3 regions of the Streptomyces sp. NBC_01334 genome follow, and region 2 is predicted to be linked to each of the others. Evidence: riboswitches for the same ligand, from Rfam matches in the RefSeq annotation. Region 2 holds a riboswitch; each other region holds the start of a gene.

Region 1 (2,258 bases), 6.0 Mb from region 2:
ATCGGGGGCGGACGCTTCGGAGACGCTCCCGGAGGGGTGGGATCTCGCGGTGGTCTCGGCGACCTCCGTGGCCTCGGTGTTCTCGGTCTTCCTGGTGTTCTCGGCGCTCTGCGAGGTCGTCGCTGTCGTCGAGGCCTGCGCCGTCGTCGAGGTCGTCGAGGTCGTGGTGTCCCGGTCTGCCAGGGCCCGGAGTTCGCCCTGCCGCCGTCCCCGGTGCAGGCCGAAGTAGTAGGCGAGGACCCCCGCGCCGAGGGCCGCCTGGAGGGCGAACAGCGCCGACTCGATCTCGCCGGACGGCGGCTCGTACAGGGGCGAGAACCAGGGTTCGTAGTCCGGCTGGATCTCGGTGATCGCCGTCTCCGCCTCCGCGTCGGCGCCCGTGAACGGCTCCTCCTTGTGGTCGCCGAGCCCGAGGGCCAGCGGCAGGACGGCCAGCGCGGCCACCACGAACAGCAGCAGGGCGTTGATCTTCGCGTTACGGCTCACCGGGCCACCGCCTCGGTCCCGGCCTCGGCGCCCGCCTTGGTCCGGCCGCCGGTCACGAGCACGCCCAGCCTTGTCAGTTCACCCTTGCTGGACTGGGTCAGCAGCCGCATCACGAACACCGTGAGGAGCCCCTCGCTGACCGCGAGCGGGATCTGGGTGACGGCGAAGATGGAGCCGAACTTGCCGAGCGCGCCCGGGAATCCGCTGCTCGGGTCCGGGAAGGCGAGCGCCAGCTGCACGCTGGTGACGCAGTAGGTGGACAGGTCGGCCACGAACGCGCCGAAGAACACCGTGACCATCAGCGGCACGTCGAACCGCCGCAGCAGCCGGTAGACCGCGTAACCGGCCCAGGGCCCGACGACGGCCATCGAGAAGACGTTGGCGCCGAGCGTCGTCAGGCCGCCGTGGGCGAGCAACAGGGCCTGGAAGAGCAGGGTGATGGTGCCCAGCACCGCCATGATCGGCGGTCGGAACAGGATGGCGCCGAGCCCCGTGCCGGTGGGGTGTGAGCAACTCCCGGTCACCGAAGGCAGTTTCAGCGCGGACAGGACGAAGGTGAAGGCTCCGGAGGCGCCGAGGAGCAGGGTGCTCTCGGGGTGCTCCTTGACCTCACGGGTGAGTGACCGTACTCCGTGGACGACGAATGGCGCGGATGCGACGCCCCAGGCGATCGCGTGCGCCGGAGGCAGAAAACCCTCGGCTATGTGCATGGCTGAGCAGACCCTCTCCAGCACCTCGTGGATGGTTGACGTGCCTTGGCCGGTCTCCTGGCTCACGGGTACCACCGCCCGTGCTCCGCCTTCCCGGGTCCCGAGGACCCAGTGGCTGCCCGCAAGGGCCGGAGCCGGACTTCCCGATCACAGTGGCGAGGGCCGCACCGGCATCACACCGGATTTCCCGTTCACCAAGGCGTGGTGACAGTAGTGCCCACACAGAGGCGCTGACAAGCGGCGATGCGGGGCGCGAAGACGGCGGACGACGGCTCACCCCGGCGCACGGCCGCCGTCCGCGGACCCGACGAAATGCCGGGTCCGCACGGTCGGCGTAGGGTCCGCCCTAGGGGTGTCGGCCCTCGGCGCCCCGAGGCCTGCGCGTCGTTCAGCGAGCGCCCCCTGCGCTGCGGGGAAGGTGAGAGTGTGCCGGATGCTGCCGCTGCCGGGTCGGGTGGGGGCCGCGGTCCGGAGTCGCTGGACAAGGTCCTGGCCGAGGCCGCGCGGGAGACCGGCGCCTCCGTGACCGCCGTGTACCTGCCGGCGGCCGGCGAACCGGTGCTGCGGCTCGCCGTGCTGGGCGGGCTCCCCTGGGAGATCTCCATGCCCTGGGCGCGAGTGGCGCTGACGGCCGCGTCCCCGGTGTCCGACGCCGTGCGGGAACGACGCCTGGTGTGGATCGGCGGCGCGGAGGAGATGGCGCGCCGCTATCCGCGTCTGTCGCTCGTCGTGCCGTACCGCTTCTCGCTGGCCGCCGCCCCGATCACCACCGGCGACGAGGTCTGGGGCGGGTTGGTGCTCCAGTGGCCCGCCTCGCACCCGGCCCAGCTGAGCGTGCGCGAACGGGAGGCCATGACCGGCCTCTGCCTCCGGCTGGGCCGGTTCCTGCGACGGGCCGCCGCCGACGGACACCCCGTGCGGGTCGGCGGGGTGCCACGGGTGCTGCCGCCGCTCCGGGCCCGGCCGGTCGCAACGGCCCAGGCGCGGTCCGCCGTCGACTTCGCCGAGCGTTTCCCCGGCGGCTGCTGCTCGCTGGACGTGGACGGCCGCATCACCTTCGCC
Region 2 (2,258 bases):
AGCGCGCGGCGCAGTCCGCCCACGGCCGACGCCCCGGACGCCGACGTCCTGGACGCCCCGGACGCCGACGGCGCGCCGGTCATCCCGCGAGGCCGTGGCTGCGCAGCGCCGCCGCCACCTTCTCGATGCCCTCGACGGTCCTGACGGTCGGGTTCATGGCCTGTCCGGACAGCAGCACGTACCGCTTCTTCTTCACCGCGGTCATGTTCCTGGTGACCGGGTTCGACTCCAGGAACTCGATCTTCTTGGCGGCGGTCTCGGCCGTCTGCTGCTTACGGGTCAGGTCGCCGATGACGAGGAGGTCCGGGTCGCGGTCGGCGACCGTCTCCCAGTTGACCTGGGGCCACTCCTCCTCGGTGTCGTCGAAGGCGTTCTTGGCGCCGAGCGCGTCGGTGACGATGCCCGGTGCGCCGCAGCAGCCCGCGAGATACGGGGACTGGGAGTTGGCGAACCAGTACATGAGGGTCACGCCCCGGGCGTCGAGGCCGGCGGTGGCCCCGGTCACCCGGCTCTTCAGCCCGGCCACGAGCCGCTCGCCGCGCTCCCGGACGCCGAAGACCTCGGCCAGGTCGCGGACTTCGCCGTAGACCGAGTCCATGGTCAGCGGCTCGGTGCGGACGCCGTCGCCGTCACCGCTGTTGTCCTTGCCGACACAGTCGGAGGGGGAGAGGTACGTGGGCACGCCGAGCTTCTCGAACTGCTCGCGCGGGGCGACCCCGCCCTTGCCGAGGGTGGAGGCGAAGGAGGCGGCGACGAAGTCGGGTTCGGTGTCCAGGACCGTCTCGAAGGAGGGGGCGTTGTCGGCGAGGCGCTTCACCTTCGCGTTGGCCTTCTCCAGGCCCTTCGCCACCGGGTCGGTCCAGGTGGCGGTGCCCACCATGCGGTCGGCCAGCCCGAGGGAGAGCATGATCTCGGTCGTGCCCTGGTTGAGGGAGACGGCCCGCCGCGGAGGGCTGTCGATCGCCACCTGCTGCCCGCAGTTGTCGAGACGGACCGGGGGGCCGGCGGCCCCGTTCTTCCCCGCCGAACCGGAGGAACCCGCCGGGCCGGAGGAGCCGCAGCCGGCCAGCAGCAGGACACCGGCCAGGAACAGAACGGCAGGCCGGGCAGAACGGACGGGACGTGCGAACGGCACAGGGATTCCTTCGGCGTCGAGGGCTCAAGCGCGAAGCCCGGTCGTACGGTGCTCCCCCCGCCCGTCTCACGGCGGCGGGGGTGCCAGCAGGTCTTCGGACTCGGGGTCACCCGGACGAGGCGCCTTCCCGGACCGCTCACGCCGTCCAGTGGCCGTTGCCCCGCCCGTCGCCCTCACCGCTGCGCGTCAGCTCCGGATTCGCACCGGATTCCCTGACCCGTACACACTCGCGTGCGCACATGGGTTCGACTGGCCTTGGCAAGCTACCACAGCCGCGGAGGCCGCCCGCGGGCCTTTCCGCGCGCCGGCTCGCGCCCTCTCGTCGGCTGTCGGGCCCTGGTTACTATGCTCATTCAGGCCAGAGGGAGAGAGTCATGTTGACCGAGGTCACAGCGACCCGCTACCTCGCTCCGCTGCGGGCGGGCGGCTCCGTGCCCGCCGTCGTCGAGGCCGACGACCTGGGCACCTACGTCGTGAAGTTCACCGGCTCCGCGCAGGGCCGCAAGGCGCTCGTCGCCGAGGTGATCGTGGGCGAGCTGGCCCGTGCCCTCGGGCTGCGCTTTCCCGAACTGGTCCTGGTCCGGTTCGACCCGGCGATCGCGGAGCGGGAACCGCACCAGGAGGTACGGGAGCTGCACGCCGCGAGCGCGGGGCTCAACCTCGGGATGGACTTCCTGCCGGGTGCGGAGGACTTCACGCCGGAGGTCGCCGAGGCCTTTCCGGTGGAGCCGCTGGAGGCCGGGAGGATCGTCTGGCTGGACGCCCTGACCGTCAACGTCGACCGGACGGTCCACAGCTCCAACCTGATGGTCTGGCCGACGTTCGGCATCGTCCCGCCCCGGCTGTGGCTCATCGACCACGGCGCCGCCCTCGTCTTCCACCACCGCTGGGACGGCGCCGACCCCGAGAAGCGCTACGACTTCCGCCACCACGCCCTCGGCCGCTGCGCCCCGGACACCCGGGCGGCCGACGCCGAGCTGGCGCCCAGGGTGACCGAGGAGCTGCTGCGCCGGATCGTGGCGGAGGTGCCGGACGCCTGGCTGACCGGCGAGGCGGGGTTCGCGACCCCGGACGCGGTCCGGGAGGCGTATGTGCGCTATCTCCACGCGCGGGTGCGGGCTTC
Region 3 (2,258 bases), 1.2 Mb from region 2:
CGTCGGCGTTGACCCGGCGCATGAACTCGTCCGGGATCCAGTGCGCGAGGTTCAGGTTGTGCGTCCGGCGGGCGTCCTCACCGGTGTTGTCCCGCAGCTCCAGGAACTCCTCGATGTCGGAGTGCCAGGTCTCCAGGTAGACCGCCGCCGCGCCCTTGCGCCGGCCGCCCTGGTTCACCGCGGCGACCGAGGCGTCGAGCGTCTTCAGGAACGGCACGATGCCGTTGGAGTGCCCGTTGGTGCCACGGATCAGCGAACCGCGGCTGCGGATACGGGAGTACGAAAGGCCGATGCCGCCCGCGTGCTTCGACAGCCGGGCCACCTGGTGGTAGCGGTCGTAGATGGAGTCCAGCTCGTCCAGCGGCGAGTCGAGGAGGTAGCAGGACGACATCTGGGGGTGCCGGGTACCGGAGTTGAAGAGCGTGGGGGAGGACGGCAGGTAGTCCAGACGGCTCATCAGCCGGTAGAGGGCGGCGACCTCGTCCAGGGAGCGGGGCGTGTCGTCCTCGGCGAGGCCGCAGGCGACGCGCAGCAGGAAGTGCTGCGGCGTCTCGACGACCTTGCGGGTGATCGGGTGCCGCAGGAGGTAGCGGCTGTGCAGGGTACGGAGCCCGAAGTAGCCGAAGCGGTCGTCGGCCTGCTGGTCGATCAGGGCGTCGAGGCGGACCGCGTGGACGCGCACGAACTCGGCGGTGCGGTCGGCGATCAGGCCCTCGCGGTGGCCGACGGCGACCGATCCGGTGAACGACGTGACGCCCTGGGAGGCGGCCTCCGCGGCGATGCTGATCGTCAGCAGCCGGGCGGCCAGCTTCGAGTAGGCGGGGTCCTCGGAGATCAGGCCCGCGGCCCCCTCCGTGGCCAGCTCGCGCAGCTCCGCGGTGATCTCGGAGGCAGCCCGTGCAGACCGGCCGCGCAGAGCGACGGCGGCGACCCGGCCGGGGTCGGCGTCGGGCAGGTCGGCGGTCAGCTCGGTCAGGGTCCGCAGCAACGCGGTACCGGGACCGTCGGTCTCCAGCTCGGTGACGGAAACCGGGTCGGCTGGCGCGATGGTCACGTGGGGGCTCTCCCTCGCTCGGCGGTGGGCCTTGCGGAGGGCAGGGGGCAGCACACGAGCGCGCGGGGCGTCGCGTCCACCGGCCCACTCCACGAGACCCGGACGTCAGGGCACCCGGACCGGACGGCCGGGCGCGCTGTCGGCAGGACCTCGGACTGAACAGGCGTGCGCATACAGGTATGAACGCACGCAAGTACACCGTTGCGGGACAGTTCCGGATTCGCACCGGATTCCCCTGCGGCGACAGCGAGCATGAGCATACATCTTGTGCTCACCTGTCACGCCACCCCCAGATGTTGTGTCGGGGCGGTTTCAGAGCGTCAGCTGACAGGCGATCGGGGTGAGATCGTTCCGGTGTGGCACGGGATGCCGGTCCCGCTCGGGTGTGCGGACGAAAACCGGATGTTCGCAGACGCGGTCCCGGGTTGCGGAGCGTGCCGGGAGCGATTCCATGGAAGCAGACGTCGGCGCCGTGCGAATCCTCCGTCCCGCGAGTCCGCCGTCTCCGCGAACCGCCTTCTCGGAACTCTCAAGGAGCACGCCATGACGAGGCTCGCCGTCCGCCCGGCAAGGAGCGACCGCGCGACGCGCCGATGGCCACACCGGCCTCCCGGCGGGCGGGACACCGGGTCGGACACGGGTTCGTCGGCCGCCGGCACTCCCTGACGATCCGTCTGGGGGCCACCGCGGCGTCACCCGCCCCAGGAAGTGGCGCCGACGGGTCTCCTGCGCCAACGTCACCAGGGTGATCTGGCCGGTCGCCGCGCCGGCGCTGCTCGCCCGGGTCGGGGAGGGCCTGTTCATCCCCGTCACGCACGACACGACCGGCTTCGGGCAGGGGCGGCAGGGCAGCCAGGGGTTCGACACCGTCTTCAAGTTCGTCGGCCCGATCCGCGCCGCCTCGATCGCCGCCGCGCTCTTCCTGTTCCGGTGGTACCGCTGGACCAAGCGGCGTTGTCTCACCAGGGCGATGCGGGATCCGCGCCGGCTGGTGCCCACCGCCGGAACGACCTGATCCGCCAGGCGGAGACCGTGCTCCAGCAGTCACGCTGCTGGTACGCGCAGCTCAGCGTGTTCCAGGCACCGTGCCTGTGGGAGGGAGCTCCCGGACGGCGCCGGCGGCCCCGCACCGGGTCGGCATGCGGGTCCGCGAACTGGACCGCCTCCGGGACGCGATGGCCAGACGGACGCGGGACCAGGACCC

What was found. Region 2 has a riboswitch for cobalamin ahead of OG736_RS34185 (ABC transporter substrate-binding protein). Riboswitches for the same ligand answer to the same signal wherever they lie in the genome.
Region 1: linked by a shared signal. The riboswitch ahead of OG736_RS07685 (energy-coupling factor ABC transporter permease) and the one ahead of OG736_RS34185 (ABC transporter substrate-binding protein) in region 2 are both predicted to bind cobalamin.
Region 3: linked by a shared signal. The riboswitch ahead of OG736_RS29090 (ribonucleoside-diphosphate reductase subunit alpha) and the one ahead of OG736_RS34185 (ABC transporter substrate-binding protein) in region 2 are both predicted to bind cobalamin.

The regions. Positions count from the first base shown of each region.
Region 1 is NZ_CP130718.1:1,700,609-1,702,866, reverse strand. It holds gene OG736_RS47250 (energy-coupling factor ABC transporter substrate-binding protein) at 1-486, opposite strand, end outside; gene OG736_RS07685 (energy-coupling factor ABC transporter permease) at 483-1,196, opposite strand; cobalamin riboswitch at 1,227-1,410, opposite strand; gene OG736_RS07680 (SpoIIE family protein phosphatase) at 1,623-2,258, shown strand, end outside.
Region 2 is NZ_CP130718.1:7,662,476-7,664,733, forward strand. It holds gene OG736_RS34180 (FecCD family ABC transporter permease) at 1-83, opposite strand, end outside; gene OG736_RS34185 (ABC transporter substrate-binding protein) at 80-1,135, opposite strand; cobalamin riboswitch at 1,204-1,404, opposite strand; gene OG736_RS34190 (HipA family kinase) at 1,510-2,258, shown strand, end outside.
Region 3 is NZ_CP130718.1:6,448,581-6,450,838, forward strand. It holds gene OG736_RS29090 (ribonucleoside-diphosphate reductase subunit alpha) at 1-1,054, opposite strand, end outside; cobalamin riboswitch at 1,179-1,314, opposite strand; gene OG736_RS29095 (hypothetical protein) at 1,800-2,069, shown strand.